Regions from separate parts of the Paenarthrobacter sp. NPDC056912 genome, predicted to be linked through region 4. Evidence: riboswitches for the same ligand, from Rfam matches in the RefSeq annotation. Region 4 holds a riboswitch; each other region holds the start of a gene.
What was found. Region 4 has a riboswitch for cyclic di-AMP ahead of ACFRJ9_RS19265 (C40 family peptidase). Riboswitches for the same ligand answer to the same signal wherever they lie in the genome.
Positions count from the first base shown of each region.

Region 1: another riboswitch for cyclic di-AMP. It lies ahead of ACFRJ9_RS13455 (hypothetical protein); the one in region 4 lies ahead of ACFRJ9_RS19265 (C40 family peptidase).
Region 2: another riboswitch for cyclic di-AMP. It lies ahead of ACFRJ9_RS01480 (hypothetical protein); the one in region 4 lies ahead of ACFRJ9_RS19265 (C40 family peptidase).
Region 3: another riboswitch for cyclic di-AMP. It lies ahead of ACFRJ9_RS07455 (hypothetical protein); the one in region 4 lies ahead of ACFRJ9_RS19265 (C40 family peptidase).

Region 1 is NZ_JBHUCD010000011.1:72,746-79,898, forward strand. Features, by position in the region: gene ACFRJ9_RS13435 (cation diffusion facilitator family transporter) at 1-207, shown strand, start outside; gene ACFRJ9_RS13440 (PEP/pyruvate-binding domain-containing protein) at 204-3,026, opposite strand; gene ACFRJ9_RS13445 (universal stress protein) at 3,047-4,084, opposite strand; gene ACFRJ9_RS13450 (FAD-binding protein) at 4,482-5,195, shown strand; gene ACFRJ9_RS13455 (hypothetical protein) at 5,389-6,168, opposite strand; cyclic di-AMP (ydaO/yuaA leader) riboswitch at 6,172-6,363, opposite strand; gene ACFRJ9_RS13460 (copper resistance protein CopC) at 6,514-7,137, opposite strand.
Region 2 is NZ_JBHUCD010000001.1:311,559-318,711, reverse strand. Features, by position in the region: gene ACFRJ9_RS01485 (ATP-binding protein) at 1-1,198, shown strand, start outside; cyclic di-AMP (ydaO/yuaA leader) riboswitch at 1,308-1,494, shown strand; gene ACFRJ9_RS01480 (hypothetical protein) at 1,498-2,364, shown strand; gene ACFRJ9_RS01475 (dolichyl-phosphate beta-glucosyltransferase) at 2,518-3,807, shown strand; gene ACFRJ9_RS01470 (MerR family transcriptional regulator) at 3,826-4,581, shown strand; gene ACFRJ9_RS01465 (pyridoxal phosphate-dependent decarboxylase family protein) at 4,599-5,990, opposite strand; gene ACFRJ9_RS01460 (HAD-IA family hydrolase) at 6,029-6,721, opposite strand; gene ACFRJ9_RS01455 (VOC family protein) at 6,767-7,144, opposite strand.
Region 3 is NZ_JBHUCD010000005.1:129,210-136,362, reverse strand. Features, by position in the region: gene ACFRJ9_RS07480 (anhydro-N-acetylmuramic acid kinase) at 1-225, shown strand, start outside; gene ACFRJ9_RS07475 (helix-turn-helix domain-containing protein) at 248-655, shown strand; gene ACFRJ9_RS07470 (hypothetical protein) at 736-987, shown strand; gene ACFRJ9_RS07465 (ATP-dependent DNA ligase) at 1,092-2,159, opposite strand; gene ACFRJ9_RS07460 (hypothetical protein) at 2,207-2,437, shown strand; cyclic di-AMP (ydaO/yuaA leader) riboswitch at 2,567-2,712, shown strand; gene ACFRJ9_RS07455 (hypothetical protein) at 2,715-3,968, shown strand; gene ACFRJ9_RS07450 (PucR family transcriptional regulator) at 4,158-5,372, opposite strand; gene ald (alanine dehydrogenase) at 5,580-6,698, shown strand; gene ACFRJ9_RS07440 (hypothetical protein) at 6,772-7,153, opposite strand, start outside.
Region 4 is NZ_JBHUCD010000020.1:27,776-34,928, forward strand. Features, by position in the region: gene ACFRJ9_RS19260 (M23 family metallopeptidase) at 1-812, shown strand, start outside; cyclic di-AMP (ydaO/yuaA leader) riboswitch at 951-1,118, shown strand; gene ACFRJ9_RS19265 (C40 family peptidase) at 1,123-1,854, shown strand; gene ACFRJ9_RS19270 (NlpC/P60 family protein) at 1,956-2,732, shown strand; gene ACFRJ9_RS19275 (HNH endonuclease) at 3,170-3,670, shown strand; gene ACFRJ9_RS19280 (NTP transferase domain-containing protein) at 3,714-4,604, shown strand; gene ACFRJ9_RS19285 (molybdopterin molybdotransferase MoeA) at 4,601-5,944, shown strand; gene ACFRJ9_RS19290 (FdhF/YdeP family oxidoreductase) at 6,000-7,153, shown strand, end outside.

The sequences.
Region 1 (7,153 bases), on a different contig from region 4:
GATATCCACATCTGGACCATCACCTCCGGCGTACCGGTGTTCTCCGCTCACGTGGTGGTGGAGGACGAGGTCCTCAACGCCAGCGGGGCGGACAGCATCCTGGACCAGTTGGGGTCCTGCCTGGGACGCCACTTCGACACCGAGCACTGCACTTTCCAGTTGGAACCCGTCAGCCACTCCGAACACGAGTCCCACCAGCACGCCTAAGGGGCAGCGTCACCCGCGCTCTCAGTCATCACTGTCCCGGCTGCCCCGTCAACCGTGATGTGCTGGCCTGTGCTGATGCGGATGGTGGCGTCCGGAACACCCACCACGGCCGGTATGCCGTACTCACGCGCAACAACAGCGCCGTGCGAGTTGGGGCCGCCCATCTCCATGACCAGTCCCCCGGCCGTGAGAAACAGCGGCGTCCAGCCGGGATCCGTTGAGGGAGCCACAAGGATCTCTCCTGGCTCCAAGTGAGCGCCTACAGGGTCCATGATGACGCGGGCCGGTGCCGTCACCAGGCCGGCCGACGCCGGACTTCCGGACAGTGTGCCTGGACGGGCCGGTTTACCGGCGGTGACGGCCGTGGCCTCGGGCTCGGTGCCGTCGGACAACAGGACCCGCGGAATGTGCCTGCGCCGCAGCTCTTGTGCGTAGGACTCACGACGTTCCGCAACAAGCGCGTGGAGGTCGGCGCCTGCCAGGGCGGTCTCTGCCTCATTGAGGTCCAGGAAGAAAATATCCTCGGCAAGTTCTATCCGCTGCGATGCGGCAAGTTCATCGCCAACCAGCAACAACTGCTCCCTCGCCGCAGCCAACCCCAGGACGAGGTTGTACTTGGGCAACTCGCGCATCCCGGCGAACCTCCTGGTACGGTCCAGGGCGGTACGCACAATCGCCGCGTGCAACGGGCTCTTGGCACGTGCACGCGCCACTAGGCGCGCCACCTGTTCATCGGCTTCCCGGGCAGCCTTCTCAAACTGTTGATCCGGGGCGTCAGCACCCTGCTCAAGCCGCAAATAGTTGGCCACTACTCCGAGGATGTGAGTGGGATCGTCCGACCACCGCGGCATGCCAAGGTCAATCTCGGCCACCGCCCGTTGTCCGTAGACGCTGAGGAACGAATCCACGCCGGACTGGGCAACGGGCGGAAGCTGCCCGTCACGATACTGGTTTGCCAGTTCGGCTGCCGTTTGGCCCGCCAAGGCGGCAACGGCGTCGGGGACTTTTCGAATGTCTGAGGCGAGCGCCCAGAGCGCCAGGTCCATCTCGGTGGTGACGTTGTTGGGCAGGCCGCGGATCACTGTTTGGAGTTCATCCGACGGGGCCTGGTCTCCGAGCAATCGCCCCACCAACGCCAGCATCCCGAAGCCGAGGGCGGGAAAGGGAAACACGCGCGGCAAGGTGGCGAAGACTTCCTCTCCCAAGATCCTCTGCACGTGGTAGATCCGCTGGTGCGCCGTGGCGGCCATGGGAACGGTCAATGCCTCGCGAAGCTCCGCACTGAGCCGCTCCACGCGTTTGAGTGCAGCATCCGGGCGGAACAACGCCACGAAGACCGTCTCCGGAACGCGGTACTTGACCGCAACGGCCCCCACATGGCGGATCAGCTTCAACGGAGTCTTGATGGTCACCGTGAACCGGGGGTCATCAAAGAGGCCACGCATCAACATGGCGGAGCGCGCCTCCATGACATCGAAAACCCGCGGCACAATCGCCCTGCCCACCCGGCTGCGCAGCACCGCCGTGAAGTCGAAAAAGATCCGCTGGCCTGCCTCATAGTAGGGCGAAGGTCCGGACCGGGGATCAGGGACGTCAAAGGCGGCAGTCCTGGCGACGCAAGAGGCGATGAGGCGGATACCGGCCAAGCCCATGGGTGTCAGAGGCCTGGTGAGGCCCTGGGCCAGGCTGAAGTTCAGGAAAGCGTGTTCGCCGGGGGAACGGGGCCTGCGGGTTGTTTGCGGGTACAGCGTGGTGATGGGCCGGGCTTGGGTGAGCCACAACTTCCCGGCGTCATCTATGGCCCACTCAGTGTCCTGCGGCGCCCCGTAGTGCTCCTCCACACGACTGCCAAGTGCCGCCAGCGCCCGGACCTGGTCATCCCTGAGACAGGGCTGCGGGCCGCCGTCAATGCCGCGGTCATTGCCATCCGGATGGTGGCTGAACCTCTCAATACGCTCCGTGCCGCCGCCGGCCAGCGAACGGATCTCCACTTGATGGTCGCCGGTTGTCCGTTTCAGGATGGCGCCACTGCTGGTGTCCACGACGTACTGGTCCGGGTTCACAGCCCCTGACACCACGGCCTCGCCCAAGCCCGGGCTGGCATCAATGACGGTTTCATGCCGCTTACCGGTCACAGGGTTGGCGGTAAACATGACACCCGCGGTAGCCGAGTCAACCATCTCCTGCACCACCACTGCCAAAGCAACCGCGGAGTGGTCGATTCCATTGGTGGTCCGGTAGCTCACCGCGCGGTCGGTCCAGAGCGAAGCCCAGCATCGGCCAACGGCATCCAGGACCGAGTCCACGCCGACCATATTCAGAAAAGTGTCCTGTTGCCCGGCGAAGCTCGCAAAGGGCAAGTCTTCGGCTGTGGCTGAGGACCGCACGGCGACGGGGACGTTGTTCCCCAACCGCTGGTAGGCGCCTCGCACGGCCTCAGAGACGTCGGCAGGGACACCAGCAGCCAGCACCAAGGACCGGGCACGGGCAGCGAGCTTGTTCAGGTCCTCGAGATTCGCTGCGGCAACGCCCTTGGCATCCTTGATGTCCTGAAGCGCCGTGGCCTGCTCCAACGCCGAGAAAACGTCCTCCAGGCCTGCTGCCAAAAGGGCGTGCCGGTAGGCGTCCGTGGTCAGGCAGAAGCCCGGCGGCACGGGCAGTCCAGCGCCAGCGAGTTCACCGAGGTTGGCTGCCTTGCCGCCGACTTCCGGAAGCATGGACGCACGGATCCCGGCGATGTCCAGAATCAACCCCGAACCATCCCCGCCCAGACCCGCCGGGTGGTCCTGCGGCTGCTCTCCGGGCTGCTGGCTGTCCATGGGCGTTGTGGTTCCGCGGCCTATGCAGCGCCGAGCATCGGACCGAACTTGGGCCGATCAGCCAGCCGGGGATCCTCCCGGTCCGGAACCACAAGCACCGGGCCCTTCGCATGATGCAAAACGCCGTCGGAGGTGGAGCCCAGGAGCATCCCGGCGAAGCCGCCGCGCCCGCGGGTACCGAGCACTACCAGCTCAACGCCACGGCTGGCTTCCACCAGAACATCCACGGGTGAGCCATCACGAAGTTCTGTCTCCACTGTCAATGTTGGGAAGTGGCTCCGGAGCCACGCCACACCCGCATCCAATTGGACCTTGATGTCCGCGAAGAGGGCCTCGCGGTCCAGGGGAGCCGGCACCCATGCCAACGAGCCACTGTATTGGGGAACAGCGCAGATCACCCGGACCTTGGCGCCCATCCGCTGGGCTTGCTCAGCAGCCTCCAGGACAGCGATCCGAGCTTGCTCCGAGCCGTCGACGCCCACAACCACCACGTTCTCCACGGTGCGGGGGCCGGCCTTGGCATGCTCCGCTTTGATGTGTTTGTCCTCGGTGCTTTCGCCCAGGCGGTCAGCACAATACAGCGGGACCGTCACGGTGGGGCACTTGGCGTGGGCCGGCAATGCGCTGCTCACCGAACCCAGGAGTCGACCGACGAAGCCGCCCCGGCCCCGGCTTCCGAAAACGAGAAGGGCAGCATCCGCCGAGAGGTCCAGCAGGACACCCGCGGCATCGCCGTTCTCCACCGACGCATCAACATCGATGGCGTAACCGGAAACCTTGTCCATAGCCTGCTTGACGATAGCGTCCGCGCCCTCGCGAATCACTGAATCGTCCACCGTTGCGTAGCCGCCGTCGAGCCCGGACGCGGCGAAAATCGGCACCGAATAGGCCGTGACGATATGCAAGGGAAGCTGCCGGCGTTCCGCCTCACGGGCAGCCCATACCAAGGCACACTGACCATGCTCGGAACCGTCCACTCCGACAACGATGCCGCCGGGCGCAACCGCCTGGTCTTCGCCGTCCTGTGGGTCTTCAATGCGTCTGCCGTGCTGGTCCATTTGGGGCCCGCCTCTCCACCTACTGCTTGATGTTCCGGCTATTCTGCCAGAGGTTCTCCGGTCCGGATTCCCTCACTGGCCCTTTGTCAATGGCCGGAGCAGGAGAGACCTGCAATTTTCTCCTGCCAATGCCCACTATTCTCGGTCGGCAGTGCCGAATCAAGGCGACTTCGGGGTATGTGCATAACGGTCCGGGCTCGGTTCCTGGACGTCCGGATTGAGCTGCCTGTGAACACGAAAAACACGCTGCCGCGGCAGGCTATCCATGGCCGAAAAAGTTCGGTAGTGTTCGAGTCACCGAATGGCCGGCAAACGTGTTCCAGGACACACACCGGCCATTTATTTGCGGCCGCTTGGGGAACTCGGACGCGATCCCACGCGGTGCCTGCGGGCACACATGTCAAGGAGGAACCAAGCAGTGTCACTCACGCCTGATTCCGGCACGGAACGCACCACTACCGTGGTCATAGGAGCCGGCCTTTCCGGGCTGGCCGTTGCCAGCGAGCTCAGCCGCCACGGCGTGGGCTCCATCGTGGTGGACGGGCTTGGTGCGCTATCCGCCTCAGGACCTTCCGTCCACACCGGCATGCTGCAACGCTGCGACGTCGCCGATCCTGCAGCCATGCAGGAACGCACCGAGATTCTCCGCCACCTGCGCAACTACGCCGCCAGCCATCATTTGGACGTCCGGAACACCACCCGGGCCGTCCGGCTGGACTTCCTGGGCGCTGATCCCTCGCTGCAGTTGGGATACGGGCTCGCGGCCGGCCTGACGAAAGCTGCCCCGCTGCCCGGCCTCCACCTTTCGGGCCCCCTGGAATCCACACCACGTCAATGGGCCGTGCACACGGCCAACGGTGTCCTCCTGGCTGACCACATTGTGGTGACGCGCTGCGCCCAGAGCCAGTTGCGGCGCATGCTGGCCGACCTCGGAATCGCCATCGGCCAGAACCTCGCGACGGCCATGAGGGCCGTGGGGATGCACCTTGTGGGAGTTGGCGAACTCATCACGCCCACGCCAAAGGAAGTGCTCCGTCAGGCCAAAGCGGTAGGACAAGCAATTTCCTCCAAGGTGGCCCTGCCGGCGGGACCCGGCATAGCCATCGCCTGACGGTTCCGCAAACCAACCCGGCGAACCACCCGGCCGGGCACCACCCACCATAGGTGCGCCAGTCCGCCGTCGTGCATGAATTCGGCGTACACAAACGAGGCGTACACAAACGAACAGAACTTAACGCCAAAGGCCGGTGCCTGCGAAGACCTGAATCTTCGAAGGCACCGGCCTTTGAGGTGAAGCGTGAGGCTTATGCGCCAGCGCGCACGTACGTGATGGGACCGGTTGCGGTCAGCCAGCTGATGGGGTGGATGCCCGTCTGGTTGCCGTTGATGCCACCGCTGATGGCCTGGCCGTTGCCGATGAAGATGGCGACGTGGCCGGACTGGACGATCATGTCACCCGGCTGGGGATCGCTGACGACCTTGCCGTAGTTCAGGAACTGCATGGGACCGAGGTCGCCAACCGGAATGCCTGCAGAGCCGAGGGCCTTTTCGACCATGGCGGTGCAGTCCTGGAAGATGCCGATCTGGGCGTAAGCCGAGGCAACCATGGCTGCGTTGATGCTGCCTGCAGGTGCTGCGGCTGCGGGAGCAGCGGCAACCGCGGCGGGAGCCGCAGCTGCAGCCTGGGCGGCAGGAGCCGTTGCGGCGGCAGTGGTGACTGCTGCCTTCTTGGCTACAGGTGCCGGAGCAACGGGTGCCGGCTTTTCGATGACCGGAGCTGCTACGGAAGCAACAGCGGGGCGCTCGAAGTTGACGGTAGCCGTAGCTGCAGCGGTAACAACCTTGGTGGGGGCTTCGGATACGGTCTCAGCGACCGTGGCGGGGCTGGAATCCCGCTGAATCGGAGTTTCAGCTGCGTGGGCGGCAATGGAACCGGTCAGTACGAGGCCCGATGCGGCTGCGATAACAGCTGCCTGGCGGCCAGCGCCGGAAGCGTTGCTGGCAACTGCCTTGGAGATGGAAATAAACGGATTAGGACGTACGCTGTCCGCCTTACGACGGCCGCGAAGAATGCGTGAAGACATGAAAGAGCCTCTCCCGATGCCTGCGAGGTTAGCTGTCGGATTCGGATGGGAGTCACCCGGCCACTATCCCCCGCTGTTCAGCGGAAGCTTCGTGACTTCACCCCAAGGCACGCTCGAAAGCGACCTAAAATGGGTTCCCCGTCTCTGCCGTAGGTTTGTCTGCGAACGGATTCCGGACTGCGGCAGAGCTAGGCAATCAGGCCGGAAGTGCCCGTTACGTGGAACAGGCACAGGTACAACCGTACGCGATGATCACGTCGAAGTCACATTTGAGTAACGAGAAGTCCGGTTTTGGCGTGTCGCGGTAACCATTCCGAGATCTTCGCAGCTACGTAGAAAACCCCGCTATTCCGCGGATTCTCCGCTATCCGCGTCGCTGGAGGCAGCCAATTTCCTGCGGGCCGTAACAGCCAGGAAAATAACGAGACCGACAGCCACCACAGCCAGGCCAACGATGCTCCAGGGGAACGGCTGGGAAGCATCGGCAGCAGGTTGTCCGTTGCCCGTACCCGGGGCAGCGGTTCCGGCCGTCGGCACCGCGGCCGACGCCGATGGTGAGGCGCCCGCGGAGCCGCCGGACGCCGTCGTGCTTCCAGCGGCGGCTGTGAACTTAAAGGTGCCCTCAATGGGGTGCGAATCAGAGCTGACAACGCGCCAGACTACGGTGTATTCGCCTGCGGGCGCTCCCTCGCGCAGCTTCTGGACCGCCTGGTTATCGATGATCTCGACGGCGCCGTCCGCCCAGTTTTCCCCGCCCGAGGTGACCGTGACACCCGAACCGATGGCGAGCGGTCTGTTGTTGAACGTAATGGAAACCGACGCCGGAACAACAGCGACACTGGAACCGTTCGCCGGTGCTGTGGACTCGGCGACGTCGTGCGCCGACGCTGGAGCCGCGGAAAACAGCAGGGCGGACGCGAAAGCAAGAGCAGCGACGACGGCGGCCAGAAGCGGGCGGATGGTGCGCATGGGGCGGTTTCTCCTA
Region 2 (7,153 bases), on a different contig from region 4:
CGCCCGGATCGATGGCTCCACGGTGCGGAGCTCTGGCCTGATCGACGCCCAGGGCAATCGCGTGGCCCTCTCGGCTGACGACGAAGAGGTCCTGCTGGCGCTCCCCACGGACAACCGTCCGGTGGATCGCAGGCTGTCCAACGGCGACTACCGGCTGGTGGCAGTCGAACCCGCGTACGGCGATGTGATCGTGACTGGTTTGCCACTGGCGGACAAGCAAAACGCTGAAGCCTCGCTGGTGTGGACCATGGTGTTTGTTTCCTTGGGCGGATTGGTGCTGATCGGCCTTGCGGGCACGGTCATCATCCGCCGGACCATGCGGCCGCTGGAACAGCTTTCGGAGGTAGCCACCAAGGTTTCGCGGCTCCCCCTCGACGCCGGTGAAGTGGCACTCGCGGTGCGCGTACCGCCGTCGGCCGCCCATCCCGGGACGGAAGTGGGCAGCGTGGGCCACGCCTTGAACCAAATGCTGAACAACGTCTCCAGCGCCTTGGAAGCCCGGCAGGAAAGTGAAACGAAAGTCCGGCAATTCGTAGCTGACGCGTCGCACGAACTCCGGACACCCCTGACCGCCATCCGCGGGTACACCGAGCTCCTGAGGATGACCGAAAACTTCACTGACGACGGCCGGAAATCCTTGGCGCGCGTGCAGAGCCAGTCAGAACGCATGACCACGCTGGTGGAGGACCTCCTGCTGCTGGCGCGGTTGGACGAAGGCCAGCCCGTAAAGGTCACGGACGTGGACCTGACCCAACTGGTCATCGAGACCGTCAGCGACGAAAAGGTCATGGCCCCGGACCACATCTGGCAGCTCCAATTGCCGGATGAACCCATCACCGTCCGGGGGGACACGACGCAACTGCACCAGGTGTTGGCGAACCTGCTTTCCAATGCCCGTAAACACACCGACGCCGGAACCACCGTGGTTACGGGCGTCATGCTCTCCGCCGATGGCAGCGCAGTGGTCACTGTGACGGATAACGGCCCCGGTATCCCGGCTGATTTCCAGGGCCGGATCTTCTCCCGTTTTGCCCGTGCCGACGCCGCCAGATCGGGGTCCGAAGGCACGTCCGGACTGGGCCTTTCGATCGTGGAATCGATCGTCGAGGCCCACGGCGGCAGTGTCGAAGTGACCTCCCGGCCGGGGCGTACAGAGTTCGCCCTCCGACTCCCCACGGTTGCAACCGAACGCGTGTAACGAATCCAGCAAGGCGACTCACCGTCGTCGTGATCTCTGTTACCTAAATGTGACTTCTGTTGAATCCTCCTGTACCGTCGAAAGGGTGGGTCTCCCCTAACAGGCCCACACCCGGGATGCGCCGAGCTCTGCCACTTCCCGGAGTTCCGTTCTCATTCGAGGCAGAGACGGGGGACCCATGGTCTCCGGGCCCAGGCATTTTTGCCGGCCCTAGGGGTGAAGCCGCAGCTACATGCGCGGCCGGATGACCTCATCCGAACCCGACAGCTAACTCCGCAGGCGCTGAGAGGTAATCACACATGTCTGAACCTAACGATCAGACGCGCCCTTCCGCGCGTCATCGCGACGAAAACAACGCACCGCTGACCAAGTCGCAGTCCGTCCTCAAGAACGCAGCACGCCAGGGTAAGTCCGGCTACCGCATGTCCGTTGTGGCCGGCGTCGTAGCAGCCGCACTGGGCGTGGCATCGCTTGGACAGGCCGCCAACGCCGCGTTCAACCTTCCCGAGATGAGCCAGGCCGCCGAGCGCCAGGCCACCAACGCCCAGATCGACGATCAGGCGAAGGAGAAGGCTGCCGCTGACGCCGCAGCCCAGGCTGATGCAGCCAAGAAGGCAGCAGAGAAGGCCGCCGCGGACAAGGCGGCTGCAGACAAGGTTGCCGCGGACAAGGCCGCCGCCGACAAGGCTGCCGCCGACCAGGCTGCTGCCGCGCAGGCCGCTGCAGACCAAGCCGCTGCTGCGCAGGCTGCCGCCGAAAAGGCCGCTGCCGACGCCGCCGCCAAGCAGGCCGCCGACGCCGCTGCTGCCGCCGCCGCCGCGGAAGCTGCAGCTGCTGCTGCCGCGCCCAAGGCAGTGGACGATCCCGCCGCCGCTAAGGCGTACGCCGCAAGCATCCTCGCCAGCTACGGCTGGGGTCCGGGCGAAATGACCGCCCTGAACACCCTGTGGGAGAAGGAATCCAACTGGCGCACCACGGCCACGAACGCTTCCAGCGGCGCCTACGGCATCGTCCAGTCCCTGCCGGCTTCCAAGATGGCCTCGGCCGGTGCTGACTGGCAGACCAACTACCAGACCCAGATCAAGTGGGGCCTGAACTACATCAAGGAACGCTACGGATCCCCGTCGGCCGCCCTGGGCTTCCACTTGGCCAACAACTGGTACTAAGCCAAGAGTTCTCCTGATCACCGCGCCGGTTCCCGCCGTTCGCCCCAGTACCCACTGGAGCGGATCGCGGGAACGGGCGCGGTTTTCGCTTTTCACAGTACGGTCACAGCTTCCGCCTAAAGGCCTCATATTCGGCGGCTCCATGCTGAAGACATGACGCTCACAGATCCCGCCGCCAGCGCATCGCCGAACCCGGTCCGTGCCGCGCGCCTCGCTGTGCCGGCCCTGCCAACCAGGCCGCAGACCCTGCGCCACCAGAGCGTCCTGCCCCACGAGCAGCCACCCGTGCGCCACCAGCCTCGGCGCGAGCCAGTGGATACCCGGGCAGGCGCGCCCGTCCTGGACATCGCCATCCCCGTGTTCAACGAGGAGAACGTCCTCGAAGAAAGCCTGCGCAGGCTGCACGGACATCTCACCGACTCCTTTCCACACACTTTCCGGATCACCGTGGCGGACAACGCCAGCACGGACAACACCCTGAAGATCGCAGAGAGACTGGCCCGCGAACTCCCCGAGCTCAGCGTCATCCGCTTCAGCGAAAGCGGGCGCGGCAACGCTCTCCGGCACGTCTGGCTTGCGTCATCCTCGCCGGTGCTCGCCTACATGGAAGCGGACCTTTCAACCGACCTCTCCGCGCTGGCTCCGCTGCTGGCCCCGTTGATCTCCGGCCACTCGGACCTCGCCATCGGCACACGACTGGCGCGCACTTCGCGGGTAACCCGCCGGCCCTGGCGCGAGTTCGTCTCCCGCAGCTACAACTCCCTACTGCACGCCTCGATGGGCACCCACGTCTCAGACGCACAATGCGGCTTCAAAGCCATCCGCGCGGACGTGGCGCACCAGGTCCTGCCCTACACCAAGGACAACGCCTGGTTCTTCGACACCGAGCTTCTGATAGTTGCCGAACGGTGCGGACTGCGCATCCATGAAGTCCCGGTCGACTGGACCGACGATCCCAACGCAAGTGTCGACGTCGTACGAACCGCCGTGGCTGATGTGCGCGGCATGGTGCGCCTGACGCGCGAGCTGGCCAGCGGACGGATTCCTCTCGAACAACTGCGCGCAGCTTTGTCCCGCGGGCCCGTCCCACCACCCGCCCCGCAAAACAGCACCCTTGGGCGATTGCCCCGGCAGGCTGCCCGCGCCGTGGCGTGGACAGCCGCCTACGTGCTGTTGTTCCTCCTGGGCCGCAGCTTCCTGGACCCCCAACCCGCGAACATCGCCGCACTCGTGGCGACCGCACTCGCCACTCGCCAACGCTTCGAAGGTCTGGCCGGTCTGGGGATTCGCCTGGCACTCACCTCCGGCGCGCTTGCCCTCCTGCCATTGATCACGACGCCGGACCGCTGGCTTGAGGGGGCAGCGGTAGTGGGCGCTTCCCTCGCCGCTTCCGTGATCAGGTTCTTGCTGTTTCGGCGGACACTTGCACCTGACGTTACGTGAGGATTTAGCGTGGTCCCCATGACGGGAACAAACGGAACCGGACCCTGGAGTATCGGAGAGCTCGCCAAGGCCTGTGGAGTGAGTGTGCGGGCACTCCACCACTACGACGGGATCGGGCTCTTGTCCGCAAGCCAACGCACAGCAACGGGCCATCGCCGGTACACGGAAGGCGATCTCCGCAGGCTGTACCGGATCCGGGCCCTCCAGAGCCTGGGGCTTCCTCTGGCGGAAGTGGCTGAAGCTTTGGACGCTCCCGACGACGCCACGACGCTCCGGAACCTGCTGCAAGAACAACTGACCCGAGTTCAGCAGCAAGCCCGGCAGGTCCAGGCCCTTCAAGACCGCTTGGGCGGCCTGCTATCCCTCATGGACGTGGACGCCATGCCCACCCCTCAACAATTCATGTCAACGTTGGAGATGATCACTGTGCTCGAAAACAACTTCACTGCCGAACAACGCGTGCGGCTTGCCGATAGGCGAAGCGAACTTGGTGCCGGGAAAATCGAAGCCGCCAAAGAACAATGGGCCGCCCTGGTGGAGGAAGGCCTGGCCCACGTCGCCGCCGACACGCCAGCTTCGGACCCCGCGGTCCAGGAATGGGTGCGCTCGTGGGACGGGATCGGGTCCATGTTCCATTCCGGAGAGGACACCAAAGCAGCCGCCAGGGCCGCGTGGCAGGACAACAGCCAGGCGATCAGCGCCGGACTGCCTTGGACGGCTGAGCAGCTGGCCGGATTGATGGGGTACTTGCAGAAAGCGCGGTCGGCCGGCTAAGGCCCGCGTGTCGTGGGCTAGGCCTCTGGCTCCGCCTCCACGGCACCGCGAACGGCAGCGATGGACGCAGCAACGTCGCCGGCATCGGTGGACCAATTGCTCACCGAGATCCGTAGGATTTCCCGGCCATGCCATGACGAACCAGACATCCAGACCGCTCCCTCGGCCATCAGCCTCTGGGTTACCCGGTGCGTGCGGTCATCACTGCCGAAGCTCACCGAGACCTGCGTGAAGACCACGTCATTGAGGACTTCGACCCCCGGGATCGCGGCCAGGCCCTCGGCCAGGGCGCTGGCGTTCGCGGCCAGTCGTTCCACCATGGCGATCACACCGTGGCGGCCAAGTTGGCGCAGCGCAGCCCACACCGGAATTCCGCGGGCACGGCGTGACAATTCGGGCACTTTCTCGAAGGGGTCCCCCGGCCCGGCATCCGTTGCGATGAAATAGCTCGTGTGGACGCTGAAAGCACGCCTCAGCGCCTCCGGGCTGGCCACAATGGCCAGGCCGCAGTCATAGGGGACGTTCAAGGTCTTGTGGGCATCCGTGGCCCAGGAATCGGCGCCTTCCACTCCCGCCAGCCGCCCCCTCAATTTCGGGCTGACGGCGGCCCACAAACCAAAAGCGCCATCCACGTGGACCCACGCACCGCGGTCATGGGCCACGGCCACGGCTTCCTCCATGGGATCAAACGAGCCGGAATGCAGGTTGCCCGCTTGCAGGCAGACCAGCGACGGCCCGGGTTGCTCGTCCATGGCAGCTGCCAGGGCTGCGGGGAGGATCCGTCCTTCGTGGTCAGCATCCACAGGGACGCACGCCCCCAGTCCGAGGTACCGGAGCGCCAAGTCGACGGCTGCGTGCCGTTCGCGTCCCGCGAAAGTCGTGATGCGCGGAGCACCCGAAAGACCCAGGGCCTGAAGGTCCCAGCCGGCCTCGTCCATCAGATACTGGCGACCGGCCGCGAGTCCCACGAAGTTGGCTGTGGTGGCGCCCGTGGTGAACCCGACGTCGGAACTTGCCGGAAGGTGCAGGAGGTCCAGAAGCCAGGCGGCAGCGGATTCCTCGATGGCCGCGGCAGCCGGGGTGGCAAACCGGAGCCCCGTGTTCTGGTCCCATGCCGAGACAAGCCAATCGGCGGCCATGGCAGCGGGCAGGGTTCCACCCATGACCCACCCGTAAAACCGCCCGGATTGGATGGCCATCAGGCCGGGTTCCGCGAGGGCGGCAAGCTCGTCCACAACATCGGCGGGGTCAGTGGCCCCGTCCGGAAGGATGGTTGCCAGGCTCGCGGCGACCTGATCGGCGTCGACCTTTGGACGGACGGGGCGGTCGGGAACCGACGCCAGCCAGTCCGTTGCGTGCACCATGGCCCGCTCCAATGCAGCCCTGTACGCCTCCGGCATCGCAGACATGGGCACAGCCTACTCCCGCCCGGCCGGGCCGAACAGTACTAGAGCGTGAGGGTAATGAGGTGACCGCCGTCGTCGTCCTTCACGGCGGTGACTGTGACGGACGTGTAGTCCTGGATGCGCCACATGCCTTCTTCAAGGTCGCCGCCGGCGTCGCCCACCACCACTGTCCGCATTCCGGCGGCGCGGGCCGCGGCAATGCCGGCAGGGGCGTCTTCAAAGACCACGACGTCGGCAGGCTCGACTCCCAGCAACGCCGCCGCCGTGAGGTATCCCTCCGGGTGCGGTTTGCCGCGCGTGACGGCCTCGGAAAAGACGGTGGTGCTTGGCATCGAAAGCCGGGCGGCCCGCATGCGGATTCCGGCGAGGATGCTGTCCGCTGAAGTGACCAAGGCCGTTGCTTCGTCCGGCAGCGCTTGCAGTACTGCCTCTGCGCCGGGCAGCGCGATCACGCCGTCGGTACGGGAACGCTCCATGTCACCCAGTTCGGCAGTCAAGGCGGCAACGTCCGCATCGGCCGGCGCGAAACGGCGCACGGTATCTCCGGCTTGGACTCCGTGGGAAGTCCGGAGAATCTCGTCGATGTCCAAGCCGTACCGGTGGGCGAACTCCGACCAGACCTGCTCAACGACCGCTGTGGAATCCACCAGCGTGCCATCCATGTCGAAGAGGACAGCACGGACGGTCAACACGGTTTGCTGGGCGGACGCGGCGTGCTCGGCAGGATGGCTCATGGTTCCATCCTGCCGCACGGTGCCAGGGTAGCGACGAACTGTTACTTAGCCGTTGGGGCGCTGCGGAAGGTACTGCAATGCCCATTTGTTGCCGTCGGGGTCCGCGAAGTAGACAAAGTGGCCCCAATCCTGGATGTCGACGTCACTGACGTCCACGCCGTTGGCTTTGAGTTGCTCGTGCGCTTTGTTGATGTCCGCCACCACCACTTGCAAGCTGGGCGCTGTTCCGGGAGGGGCATCATTGAGTCCCTCGCCAATGGCGATGGAACAAGCCGAACCCGGCGGGGTCAACTGCACAAAGCGGATGCCGTCCATGGGACGCTCATCGAAATCGGCGTTGAAACCAACCTTGTTGACGTAGAAGTCCTTCGCGCGATCGACGTCGGACACAGGGACAAACACCAGTTCAAGTTTCCAGTCCATGCGCCACAG
Region 3 (7,153 bases), on a different contig from region 4:
GCGGAACTGCTGACGTCCGACCAGCTGGGCCTGCCGTCCTCCGCCAAAGAGGCCGCAGCGTTTGCGGTCCTTGGCTACCTGACGGTCCACAACTTCCCCGGCACGGTGGCCAGTTGCACCGGAGCACGCCATGCCGGCATCCTCGGCTCGATCACACCCGGATCCCAAGGATTCCACTCACCGGCCTCCACTGTTCCAGCTCCCGCCAGCCTCCGGATCCAGTAGCCGCGCACGCTAGGCTTCTGCCATGGCATTGATAGCTCCCCGCGCCACGGCCGGGCTCCCCGCCGACGCCGCCCGGAACCTCGCGCAGTCGCTCCAGGACAGCAACGACATCACTGTGTTCGTCGACGGCACTGTCCACCGCCTGCCCGACCAGGCGAGGGACGCCGTCGTCGACCTCCTCGCGAGGCTGAGCCGCGGCGAAACGGTGACGGTGAGCAGCGTCGAGGAAATGCTCACAACATCTCAGGCTGCGGAGCTGGCGGGGATTTCGCACACTTATCTGCGCAACATGACCGACCGCGGGGAAATACCTGTGGAATATCGGGGAACCCATCGTCGAATCCGCCAGGCGGCCATCATGGCGTGGCTGGAAACCCAGAAACGCCAGCAGGGCGAAGCGGATGCCGGCGATGACGCCCCCGCCGGCTAAGAGTGTCGGAGTGATAAGGATCAAGCAACGATCCCATCCAACAGACCGGCACCCGTAAAGCCCGGGGTTACGCTTGATCGGTGGGCAATTTCAAAGGGTGGCATATCGTGGCCGGGTTGGCTGCCATGGCCCTTGCCGCACCCTTGGGTTCTGCCATGGGGTTGAACTTCGTAGCCACCTTCATGTTCGCGTGCGTGGTATTCGTCGCCGTCGCCATGTGGACTGAATCCAAAATTGCACGACGCCGGGACGCAGCTGAAGCGGCCGCAGCACCTGATGGTTCCAGCCCCGCCAGCGACCCCGCCGAATCCGACGACGCCACACGGGAGTAGATCCGGCTGTGAAAACCGGCCAAGGACACGACGAGTAACTCCGTCGCCAGCCCGCTAATTCGTTGCTGGCCAGCGACGCAGCTGCGGGTGCACAACGAGCTTGGCTACGGCAGCCTGAGGATCTCCCCGAGGTCGTAATCCGCCGGCTCCTCCAACTGCGAGTACGTGCAGCTCTCCGGCTCCCGGTCCGGCCGCCACCTGCGGAACTGCGTGGTGTGCCGGAACCGCTCACCTTCCATGTAGTCGTAGGCCACCTCGATCACGAGTTCGGGCCGCAGGGGCACGAACGAGAAGTCCTTGCCCGCGCTCCACCTGCTCTGGGCGCCGGGCATTCGGGATCCACCCGCGGCGGCTTCGTCCTGTTTGGCCCACTCACCCCAGGGATGCTTGCTGAATTCGGTTTGATACGGCTCAAGTTCGGCCACAAGGCTCTCCCTGCGGGCCATCGGGAACGAGGCCACCACGCCCACATGGTGCAGCCGCCCCGTGTCATCGTGCAGGCCCAGCAGCATCGACCCCACCACCTTCGCGGTCTTGTGCCAACGAAATCCGGCCACGACGCAGTCCGCCGTGCGTTCGTGCTTGGTCTTGAACATCACCCGCTTGTTGGGGAGGTAGAGTCCGTCCAGCGGTTTGGAGAGCACTCCGTCCAAGCCGGCACCTTCGAGCTGGACAAACCACTCCCTTGCACGCTCCAGGTCCGTTACCGCGGGAGTCACGTACACGGGAGGCTCGGCCTTGGCGAGTGCGCTCTCCAGAATTGCGCGGCGCTCCGAGAAGGGCTTGTCCATGAGGTTCTCATCGCCCAGGGCAAGGATGTCGAACGCGATCATGGAAGTAGGGGTCTTCTCTGCGAGCATCCGGACCCGGCTGTCGGCGGGATGGATTCGTTGCTGAAGGAGCTCAAACTCCAGCCTGTTGTCAGCAATCAGGACGATCTCGCCGTCGATCACGCATTTGTCCGGAAGGTTCTTCTTCAGCGCCTCCACGAGTTCGGGAAAGTAGCGCGTCATGGGCTTTTCGTTGCGGCTGCCCAGGATGATCTCGTCGCCGTCCTTGAAGACGATGGTCCTGAAGCCGTCCCACTTGGGTTCATAGTGCCCAACCTCGGGGATGGACGGCACGGACTTGGCAAGCATGGGCGAAATGGGCGGCATCACGGGGAGGTCCATACGACTATGTTCTACCTGTCAGTCCGCGCCGAAGCTAGTCTTGGGCGATGGACATCTTGGCCGTGTTGGCGGCAGTGCTTGGCGTACCGGCTCTCCTGGCTGGCCTCTGGTACTGGATCTCGCGCCAGAACAGCCGGGGAGTCAGACGGGCCGCAGCGGGCGGAATGCTCGGAATCGCGGATGAGATCTTCCGCCCGGAGACCCATCAGGCGCACCAGATCCAGAAGATCCAGCACGAACTCCCGGCTCCAGCGCCGGCCCCGAAGCCTAAGCGATAGGGTTTCCCCGCCCAGGCAGGCCTACCGCCCGTTATATTAATGTGACTTTACTTTCCGGCTCATGTACCGTCGTAGGGCGACCCGAATATCCGCTGGGCCGCTTCCGGATTGACGCCGAGCTCTGCCGCAATCCGGGATCCGCCAGACCCGCGGCAGAGACGGGGGACCCAGAGTTCCCGGGCTTGTTTTCAAGTCCTTGGGGTGAAGCCGCTTAGGCGGCCGGACGGCCTCGTCCGAACCCGACAGCTAACCTCGAAGGCGTTGAGAGGCAACCACCATGTCCCCAACCATGGATCAGCCGCGCCGCGCCAACACCGAACGCGAGCGCACCAAGCCAACCGGACGCCGTCGGGCCCAACCCAGCGGATCGTTCAGCACAGAGTCGGCGCTGGAAACGGCGCCGGGCACCGAAACAGCAAGTACGACGCCGGGACCCCCCACCGCGGCCATTCCCATCATCGCGACCCCCATCACGCGTGCGGCCGCCCGCGCGGCAGAGCGCGAACGTGCGGCGCGGGCAGTGATCACCCCTCAGGAAACTGCCACGGCAGCAATACCCGCCGTGCAGGCCAGCACTCCGGAACCGAGCACGCCGGAGCCTGCCACCACGGCGATTCCTACGGTGAAGCCCGCAGAGGCGGAACCCGCAACAGCGGCGATTCCCGTCGTTGAGGCACCAACTCAAGCTGTGGCCCCGTCCCCGGCACGCGCCAAGTCCCCGGCGCAGGTTGCCGCGGCGGCCACCGCTTCGGCTGCCCTCGCAAGCCGCCAATCAACGCCCGGCAAGGCGCCCACCGCAGCCCGCAACACCACCAAGTCCGGCTTCGGCTCCGCGTCTCCCTTCAGCCGGGAACCGCACGCGGTGCTCCGCAAGGCAGCCTCGGTGCGGACCATGAGCCAGCGCATGGCCGTGGTTGCCGGCGCCGTGGGCCTTGTCCTGACTGCCGGAACTGTGGGGCAAGCCCTTGAGCTCCCGTTCTTCGGCCAGGAAACCCCCGTCCAGGAAGCCGGCGACAACAAGGGGAACGACGGCGACGCCCGCCAGTCCGCTTCGGCTGCGCCCGCACCCAGGGCGTCCTACTCCTCCACATCGTCGCCGTCGGCATCCGCCACGGCGTCATCGGAAGCCGGACAACCCGCTACCGTTCCGGAGGCACCCGCTGGAGTGACGCCGTCGTCGGTTCCGACTCCGCAGGTTTCGCTTGCCGATCCCGTGTGGGTTCCGTCAGCAGCACCGTCCGCCGTTACACCCGTGCCGGGGGTGACCACACCGGTCCCCAGCCAGCCTGTGCCGGTTCCCGGCGACGTTCCGTCGGACACCATCACCACCCCGCCGGCTCCCACGCCGACCACTACCCCGACACCAACGCCGACACCCACCGTCACTCCCACGCCCACGCCTACGACGACCCCCACGCAACCGTCCAAGCCGCAGTCATCCGCTGATCCGAAGGCGAGCACCACCCCGCAGCCCAGCCAATCAGTTGATCTGGATGCCATCCTGGATGCTGCCAAGAAGGCCCTGAAGTGAGCACTCGGCTGCCCCGGACCATCACGCACGCAGGGTGGCATGGCCGGTACTGCAGCAGCAGCCGGACCGCCACGTTCCGGCGTCGAATGGGCCGTTGGAGCTGCCAGCGTTTGCGGCGCTCCTAGGCACGGCCACACGAATGAGGCAGGCACCCCGGGTGCCTGCCTCATTTTTCGTGGTCAGGAGGGCTCAGATTCTTGGCCGGCCAGCCCAGCGCCGAGCTTTGAGGGCCGCGTGCAGCTCGAGCCGGATACCGCCGCCCAACGGATCGGCACCGATGAGTTGGCGGATCCGGCCCAGCCTGTTGTAGATGCTGCTCCTGTGGAGGTGAAGCTTGGCGGCGACGTCCTGGACAGAGCCGTCGTTGTCGTAGAGCAGCTCCAGCACGGGCAGGAGTTCTCCGTTGTGGTCGTGGTCTTCCAAGGCACGGAAGTGCACCGATCCGGTGTCATCCCAGCCACCGGGGGCCTGCAAACGGTCGAAAAGCTGGTACACGCCCACGGCCCGGGCATCCACTAGCTCACCCAAGGGCGGATCGACGGCGGCGGCCTGCGCGGCGACCTTTGACTGCCGGTACGCGCCGGCGAGCTGACGGATGACTTGGAACGGCTCGCTGATCCCCAGGATGACGCGGTCCACGGTCCTTCCGGCACGCTTGGCGAGTTCCAGTTGGTAGTGAACCAGAACCTGCGCATGATCGGCGCGACCGCCGGATTCACGGAACAGGACCACCGCGTGGGTCTCCGTCCCTGCACTGAACAGCGCGGCGTTCACCCCGATGGTGGACTGCAAGGCCGCCGAGCGGTGCGTGAGCGTGGAGGCGATGGGGTCGACGTCGGACCCGCCTCCGCCCGCGTCCAGGATGGTCACCAGTTGCCACGGACCGCGGCCTTGGATCTCCTTCCACCCTGCCACTGCCGCCACGGCATTGGATTCGCCGCCGCAGGCTGACAGGAACTCCTGCTCCCGCCGCCGCCGGAACTCGGACTCGGCGGTGTTGGAGTCCAGGAGCAACCCCGCCAACAGGTCCAGTTCGTCACGTACGCCGGGCAATTCGGCGAGTATCGCCGTCGCACTCTGTTCTTCAACGTCCAGCTGCACCCACAAGTAGCCCACGCGGAAACCGCGGACCAGCAGCGGGACGCAGACGCGGCCCAGCATGCCGAGTTCGCTGTTGGCCGGAACCACCACCGGACGGACCGCGGTGGAGATCCCGTGCGAGAGCTGCCAGGCGCTGACATCGCTGGGAACCCGTTTGCTGAGGAGGAAGTTCACGCGGACGCGGTCTGCGTGGGACTGGTTTGAACTGTAGGCGAGGAGCACGCCGTCGAGGTCTTCCAGGGACAGCCCGCGGCCAAGCTTCAGGGCCACGCGTTCAACGATCTGTTCCACGTCTTGCTGCATCCTTCAAAGCGTACCAACAGCAGGCGACACCTGACGCTTCAGTGCTCGACAAATGTCGAGCCTGGCGGCGGAGAACCCTTGATTTTCCGCGGATTCCCTTGGCCTGCACCGGACGGACCATGTCGCCTGCCTCACAGCCGGATTTATTCTGGAATCACAGCCCGCAACTCATTTCGGCCGAAGAGGCCGCTAACGATGGAGCCACAAATGATCATCGGCGTCCCCAAAGAAATCAAGAACAACGAATTCCGCGTAGCCATCACGGCCGCCGGTGTCCACGAGTTCCGCACCCACGGACACAGTGTTCTGGTTGAGCGCGGCGCAGGCCTCGGCTCGGGCATCACCGACGAGGAATACTCGATCGCCGGCGCCGAAATCGTCAACGAAGCTGACGACGTCTGGGCCCGCGCGGACATGGTCATGAAGGTCAAGGAACCCATCAAGGCCGAGTACCACCGCTTCCGCAAGGGCCTGGTGCTCTTCACCTACCTGCACCTCGCCGCCGAGCCCGAGCTCACCGCCGAGCTCATCAACTCCGGCGTCACGGCCATCGCCTACGAAACCGTGCAGGAAGGCCGCACCCTTCCGCTGCTCGCCCCGATGTCCGAGGTCGCGGGCCGCCTGTCCGTCGTCGTCGGCGCTTCCTCGCTGATGGCCCCGGCCGGCGGCAAGGGCGTCCTCCTGGGCGGCGTACCGGGCGTGCGCCCGGCCAAGGTTGTAGTCCTCGGCGCGGGCGTTGCGGGAACCAACGCCGCTGCCATGGCGCTGGGCCTCGGTGCCGATGTCACCATCATGGACATCAACATCAACCGGCTGCGCGAACTCGATGCCCTCTACCAGGGCCGCCTGAAGACCGTTGCCTCCAACGCCTACGAGATCGAGAAGTCAGTCATCGACGCAGATCTCGTGATCGGCTCCGTCCTGATCCCGGGTGCCAAGGCTCCCAAGCTGGTCACCAACGAACTCGTCTCCCGCATGAAGCCGGGCTCGGTTCTGGTGGATATCGCTGTTGACCAGGGCGGCTGCTTCGAAGACACGCACCCCACCACCCACCAGGAACCGACGTACAAGGTCCACAACTCGATCTTCTACTGCGTTGCCAACATGCCTGGCGCCGTTCCGAACACCTCCACGTACGCACTGACCAACGTCACCCTGCGCTACGCCGTGGCACTGGCCAACCTGGGCGTCAAGGCCGCTTTCGATCGCGACCCCGCCCTCGCCGCCGGCCTCAACATCGCCGCGGGCCACGTGGCACACCACTCGGTTTCCGAGGCGCACAACCTGCCCCTGGTCACCGACTGGCACAGCTTGGTCACCGCGTAACCTTCCAAGCGCTTACCGGCGTGCCGAGGTGACAGTTAATGCCAATGTTCGACGCGAACATTGGCATTAACTGTCATCCCGCGGGGATGGGAAGGTCCGGCGGGGTGATGGGTAGCGCCGGGGGCGTCGGGATGGAGATGTTCCCCGGATCAATCCGAGGCGGGATCTCGGGCGCCTGGGGAGACACTCCCCCGCCTGGTGTGGGCCGGGGATCGGGCCTGACAGCGTCGGCCGGACTCTTGGGGGCGGCCGACGCTGGCCCGGGCGGGCTCGGGACGGGCAGGCTCGGGACGGCCGACGCTGGCCCGGGCGGGCTCGAGACGGGCGTTAACTGTTGCGGCGCTTGGATGGGCTCCGGCTCAGACGGCGAGCCCGCGGGCCCGCCTTGCTGCGGAACGTTGACGGGGGTTGGAGCCAGCTGCCCCGCCACGGAGCCGATGGCTGCCCCAATGTGC
Region 4 (7,153 bases):
GGGGTCGCCGTCGTGCGTCCGGCCCCGCTGTTGAGCTGCGGCCAGCCCGCGTCGTAGCAGAGATCCGGCCCCGCGACACCGACCGTCAGGTGCGCCGCCGTAAGAGCCCGCTGCGCCAGGTAGCTGACTTTGCCGCCGCCAGTGGCGTAGGGCAGAAAGCCGGAGTCGCGCTTGCCGCCACCGGACTTGCCCTGACTGTCGGTCTGCCCGCAACGAGCCCCGTCATGGCCACCTCGGAATCAGGCCAGACCGAGTCCGCCCTTGCCGTCAGCGGCGGCAGCCAGCCCGAGGTTTCCGCGGCAGCGTCCGCCAAAATCGACTTCAGCCGCGCTGCCGTGGCTACGGCTGCCGATCCCGACGGCAAGCTGAAGCAGCTGCTGAGCGCACAGTCCGCCGGCAGCATCCAGCGCGCATCTTCCGTTGGCACCATGGCCAGCCCCCTTGACACTCTGACCACGGCATCCCCCTTCGGGTACCGCGTCAGCCCCCTCACCGGCGGCACCGGCGACTTCCACCGCGGCCAGGACTTCGTGGCCCAGTGCGGCACCGCCGTCCACGCTGCCGCCTCCGGCAAGGTCACCTTCGCCGGATGGCATGAGTACGGCGGAGGCAACCGCGTGGTCATTGACCACGGCAATGGCCTGGAGACCACGTACAACCACCTGTCGTCGTTCACCGTCAAGGTGGGCCAGACCGTCACCCGCGGCGATACCGTCGCGCTGAGCGGCACCACGGGCGCCTCAACGGGCTGCCACCTCCACTTCGAGGTCCAGGTCAACGGTGAAGTTGTCGACCCCATGGGCTGGCTCTGAGCCAGTTGATGGTCGCCTCTCGCATTCGTGAGACACCCCGTGACCTGAATGTGACATTCGCGTTCAACTGTTGTACCGTTCAAAGCGCATCGGCTTTTTAGGGGGCCGGTGCACTTGAGTGGATTGCCTAGCTCTGCCACCGCTCAAGGTCCGTTCGCATAAATCGTCTGGCAGGGGCGGGGGAACCACTTCTGGTCTTCGAAAGAAGGCCTTGGGGTTAAGTCGCAAAGCTTCCTTGAAGCAGCGCGGCCGGATGACTCCCATCCGAATCCGACAGCTCACCTCGCAGGCATTGGGAGAGGCTACCTACGTGTCATCACGCACTACCCCTGCGCGCCATCGCGCTGAATCGGTTCGTACGAACCCCTTGAACACCCTTTCCAAGGCTGTTTCTTCCAATGCCGGAACCGTTGGCCGTCAGGCCGTCGTCCTGGCTGCAGCTTCCGGCCTCGTTCTCAGCGTCGGTCTGCCTGCACAGGCAGCGGACACGGATGTTTCCAAGTCCGAAGCCTCCAGCACCCAGCAGCTGATCGCTACCGCCGTGGTAACCGCGGAGCCCACAGCCACCGTTTCCTTCGAGAGCCCCGTTGTGGCCACCAAGGAAGCCCCCAAGATTGTCCAGCGCGCAGCGCAGGTTACCGAGCGCTCCGGAGCAGCAGCCGGCGCCGTCACGGCCAAGTCCTCCGAGGCCACCGATGCCGCGTCCAGCGCTGCAGCCTCCGGCCTCGCGGCGATTGCCTACACCGGCATCGGCCACCCGTACGTTTGGGGCGGCACCACCCCCAATGGCTGGGACTGCTCCGGTTTCACCCAGTGGGTTTACGCTCAGGCAGGCATCAGCATCCCCCGCGTGAACGCCTGGACCGCCATGAAGCCCACCAGCACTCCTGCTCCTGGTGACTTGGTCATGCAAAACGGCGGAGCGCACGTAGGCATCTACGTCGGCAACGGCATGATGATCAGTGCTTTGAACCCCGGCCAGGGCACGCTGCTGCACTCCGCAGCGTCCACGGGCACGTCCTCCTTCTTCACCCTCCGCTAGAAATAATCCGGTTCGGGGCTCGCCAGCATGCCCCCCAAGTGCTGGCAGGCCCATTACCCGCGTGCAACCCAACTGCCCGCGGATACGAAAAGAGAAAAATCATGACCAGTGCACACAAGGTTGCACGGCATCGCGCTGAGGCCCCCAAGACCAGCTCGCTTGCCGTTATTGCCAAGGCTGTCAGCGACAACGCCGGTGGCGTTGGCCGCCAGGCAGCAGTTATTGCCGCAGCTTCAGGCCTGGTCCTGACCAGCGGCGTTGCTGCGAACGCTGCGGATGCGAACGTCCAGCGTGAGTCAACGTCTACGTCAACCCTCGAAGTCCAGACGGTAGCCCAGGCCACCATCGCCGCGGACTCCACGGTTGCCATCTCCTACGAGCGCCCTGTGGTCACCACGGTGGAAGCACCGGCTCCCGTCGTTGAAAAGGCCCCCGCCAAGGCCGAAGCCAAGAAGGCAACGGAAGGCGCAACCACCACGGCTTCCAACGCCACGCTGGCCGTCAACGCTGCCACCCCGGCAGCCAAGGCCCCCGCAGCATCCAGCGGACTTGGCGCGGCCATCGCCGCAGCAGCCTACGCCCAGCTCGGCGTCACCCAGGACTGCACCATGCTGGTCACCAACTCCTTGGCCGCCGTCGGCATCAACTTCCACGACTGGCCTGCCGGGTACCTGTCTTTGGGCCGCACGGTCAGTGCAGCCGAAGCGCAGCCCGGCGACCTCGCCTACTACGCAAACGGTGGTTACGGTGGAATGGCCCACATCGCCGTCTACGTGGGCAACGGCATGGCCGTCCACGGCGGTTGGAACGGCTCCACCACGGCACTGTTCAGCGTCAACGTGGGCTCCGGCCCGGTTTTCATCCGCGTCAACGGCTGAATCAATACTTTCAGGAACACCCCGCAGGCTTCGGCCGGCGGGGTGTTCTGCTTTAAACCGCTGCCGGGATTCGTCTGCGCCGCCCAAGCAGCGCTCTGGTGCCCGCCGCCGTCGGAAATTCCATGGGTGGTGTGGCCACTGGGTGTGCGTTCACGACCCACTTTGGTTCTGCAGGGTGGTCGGCACGCCGCAATCGTCGGTGTGTCCCAGCTGTCGGCGCTCAAAGTGAGTGGTGACGGCACGCTGACGCCTGCCCGATGGCTCCCTACCCCTTAACCACGCGTGAACATTTGGCCGACACTGCACCCGAAACGGCAGAAAATTCGTTGATACGGCATATAAGTGCTTACCCTTATGGTGTCGATCCACAGCCCGTACAAGCAGAGGGCAGCCGGCCCTCGTGCCCCTGACGGGTGCGGCCGTGAAGAGGTACGTGCATGCGCACACTCGTTCTGAATGCTGGATATGAACCGCTGGCGGTAATAACATTCCGCCGGGCGCTGGTCCTTGTGCTGACTGGGAAAGCTAGCGTAGTGGCCGAAGGCGACGAGCCTGTCGTTGGGCCACAGGAGATTCTCGGACGACCATCCGTGATCCTCCTTAACCGCTACATCCGCCCCAGGTACAACAGGATTACCGCCGTGAGTCGCCGCGGGGTCCTTCGCCGCGACGGTCATCGCTGCGCCTACTGCGGGAAAACAGCCCACACCATTGACCACGTCCACCCCAAATCCAGGGGCGGCGCGGATTCCTGGGAAAACCTGGTTGCGGCGTGCTTGAAATGCAATAACGCCAAGAGCGACCATACGCTGGCTGAGATGGGTTGGAAACTCCGTTTCACGCCCGGGATGCCCCAGGGAACCATGTGGCAGATCAAAGAACTCGAGAAACCTGCGCCGGACTGGGACCCGTTCCTGTTGCCGGAATCCGCTGCCTGATCGATTTCTGCTGTGCTCTGCCTGTCCCGGGTAATCTGGGCGGATGGAGTTCAACGCCGTGATTCTGGCGGGCGGCCGGGCCACCCGCCTCGGTGGCGTGCCCAAGCCCGCATTGACGTACCACGGAGCCACGCTGCTTTCGCATGCCCTGAAGGCGGCCGGAGGTGCTGCCTCCACCGTGGTGGTCGGCCCTGGCTCAGTGGTAGTGCCGCACGGTGTCCTCCGGGCTCGGGAAGAGCCCGCCTTCGCTGGCCCTGCCGCAGCGATAGCGGCAGGGCTGGCCGTCCTGGGGGTCAGCGGCAGCCACGCACCATGGACCTTGATACTGGCCTGCGACATGCCCCATGCTGAACGCGGCGTCAGCCTCCTATGGAGCGGCCTTGAGGAGCATTCCGGCGTTGAGGGGGCCATGGCGGTCTCTGGTGACGGACGCCAGCAGCCCCTCCTGGGGATCTACCGCACTTCCGCACTGGAAAGGGAAGTGCGCGTAGCTTCCGAAGGTTTCGGGTTAACGAACTCTTCAGTGTTCGGCCTGCTTGCTAGGCTGAACGTGCTGGCAATTGACGTCCCCGCAGGGTCCACGGATGACGTGGATACGTGGGAGGATGCTGCGGCCCTTGGCATTGACAACGAGTTGGAGGCGGACATGAAGAGCCAGGAAGAGACGCTCGAGGAATGGTGCCGCACTCTGCTACAGGCTTTTGAGCTGGAGGACGTGGAAGTGGACATCAACCAGGTCCTTGCCGTGGCAGGAGTCGCCGCGCATTCAGTGGTGCGCCCCGCGGCGCCGCTGACCACGTTCATTGCCGGATATGCGGCGGGCATGGCCAGGGGGATCGGGCAGGCAAGCGACGACGCTTCCATGAACGCCGCCTTGGAGTTGGCCCGGAACGTGGCCAAGGAATACGCGGAGCCCGGGACTGACGCCGAATGACGGAGGCCCCCGGCCAGGGCCACCACGCGGCACACAGTTGGGACGAAGCCCGGCAGCGTGCGTTTGACGTAGCTTCGCCGATTCCGTCGAGCCCGGTGCCGCTCAGTTCAGCTATTGGCCGCGTTGTGGCTTCCGATGTGCTGGCCGTGCAGGACATGCCGCACTACGCTTCCTCGGCCATGGACGGTTGGGCCGTCAATGGCAGCGGTCCGTGGATACTGAGCGAGCCCGGCCACCGTTTGGCCCCCCACCAGGCCAGCCCCATCGTCACGGGCGGGTTGATACCGCCCGGCGCCAAGGCCGTGCTGCGCTGCGAAAGTGGCGTCATTACCGCGGACGACGACGGCCTGCCGCTGCTCGCGCTGGGCGGCGCCGCCAAACCGGGCGAGCCCCGGAACGGCCAGCACATCCGCAAAGCGGCCGAAGAGGCTGCCGTAGGGGATGTCCTTCTCAAGGCCGGAACCGTTCTGAATCCGGCACACATTGCCCTCGCCGCCCTCGCCGGCCTGGATGAACTCGAAGTCCTCGGCAAGCCGCTGGTCAGGTTCCTCCTGACCGGTTCCGAAGTGGTGGCCCGGGGTGTTCCGTTGCCGGGGCAGGTCCGTGACACCTTTGGCCCGCAACTGGGTGCGGTGGTGGAGCTGTTGGGCGGAATCGCGGGGGAACAACTGAAGGTGGGGGACAACTACGACGACTGGTTTGCCGCCCTTCAGGACACGGAGCCTGCACTCTTGGAACCCGACGTCGAAGCTGAGCCGCCTGCCGACGTCGTTATCACCACCGGAGGGACCGGACGGTCGGGGACGGACCACTTCCGAAAAGCCATAGCCGAGCTGGGCGGCCGCCTCTTGATCGACGGCATCGCCATGCGCCCCGGGCATCCTGCGGTTCTGGCCGAACTACCCGATGGCCGCTTCGTACTCGGCCTGCCGGGCAACCCGCTGGCCGCGATGATGGCACTCTTCACAGTTGGAGCGCCCCTTTTGGCTGCTCTGGGACATGGACGACTCCACGAAGTTGGCGAAGTTCCGTGCGGTGCCATGATCGACGCCGATCCCGGACGAACCCGGCTGATGCCGTTCACGCTGGTTTACGGACTGGCATCGCCGGCCGGACACTCCGGACCGGGAATGATGCGTGGCCTGGCAGGAGCCGACGGCGTCATGGTGGTGCCGCCCCACGGCGTCCAGATGGGTGAGCCGGTGCCCGCCTTCCCCTTGCCATGGGGCAAACCGCTGCCCGTTCCGAAGACGGCGCAAGAGAAGTCCCGGAAGGCCCCGGCACGCCAACCGAAGAAAGCATCTGCGGGCCCGGTGGACTGGAGCGCCTTGGACGCTTAGCGCCCTTGATGGACGCAGGTGGTCAGGGGGCGTGAAGGCTTGCAATGATGGACTCATGAACAGGCATGCTCCCGAACAGGACATCAACGAAGATGACCTGCAAGTCCACCCGCCCAAACGAGCCGCCGCAGGTGTCAAAGCAGTCACCGTCGCCTTGGAACGCGGCTACGCCCAAGCAGGGGTAGCCCGGACGGTCCGCTCCATGCTCAGGGTCAACCAGCATGATGGCTTTGACTGCCCAGGTTGCGCGTGGCCGGAGTCCATCACCGGCCGGCGGAGCCCCGCGGAGTTTTGCGAGAACGGGGCCAAAGCGATCGCCGAGGAAAGCACCACGAGGACCGTGGGTGCAGAGTTCTGGGCGAAGCATTCGCTTGCCGACCTGGAAGACAAAACCGAGTACTGGTTGGGAAGCCAGGGAAGGATTGCCGAGCCGGTGGTCAACAGGCCTGGTGACACCCACTACTCTCCGATCAGCTGGGCCGAGGCCTTCGCCCTGATTGGTGAGCACATCAACGCCACAACGCCTGACAAGTGCGTTTTCTACACCTCCGGCCGGACGGCCAACGAGACAGCGTTCATGTACCAGTTGTTTGCCCGCAGCCTTGGCACCAACAACCTGCCGGACTGCTCCAACATGTGCCACGAGTCCTCCGGCAGCGCCCTCAACCCCACCATTGGCATCGGCAAGGGCACCGTTTCGCTCGAAGACATCCACCACGCCGAGCTGGTCCTGGTGGTGGGACAGAACCCGGGAACCAACCACCCCCGCATGCTGTCCGCCCTGCGGGACTGCAAGAACAACGGCGGAAAGATCGTTGCCGTGAACCCGCTGCCCGAAGCCGGCCTCTTGAACTTCAAGGATCCGCAGTCTCTCAACGGCGTGATCGGCGGCGGCACCACCATCGCGGACGAGTTCCTGCAGATCAAGGTGGGCGGGGACCTCGCGCTGTTCCAAGCACTGGGCCACCTCCTCCTGGAGGAAGAGAAGCGCAACCCGGGGACCGTCGTCGACCATTCCTTCATAGAGCAGCAGACCGAAGGGTTTGCTGCCTACAAGGAAGCCCGTTCGGTGCTGGACTGGGCTGAAACCGAGCGGGCCACGGGCCTGACGCGTGCGGAAATCACCAAGGCGGCCGGGATGATGGCTGCGTCGAAGGCAACCATCATCTGCTGGGCGCTTGGACTGACGCAGCAGCCGCACTCTGTGGA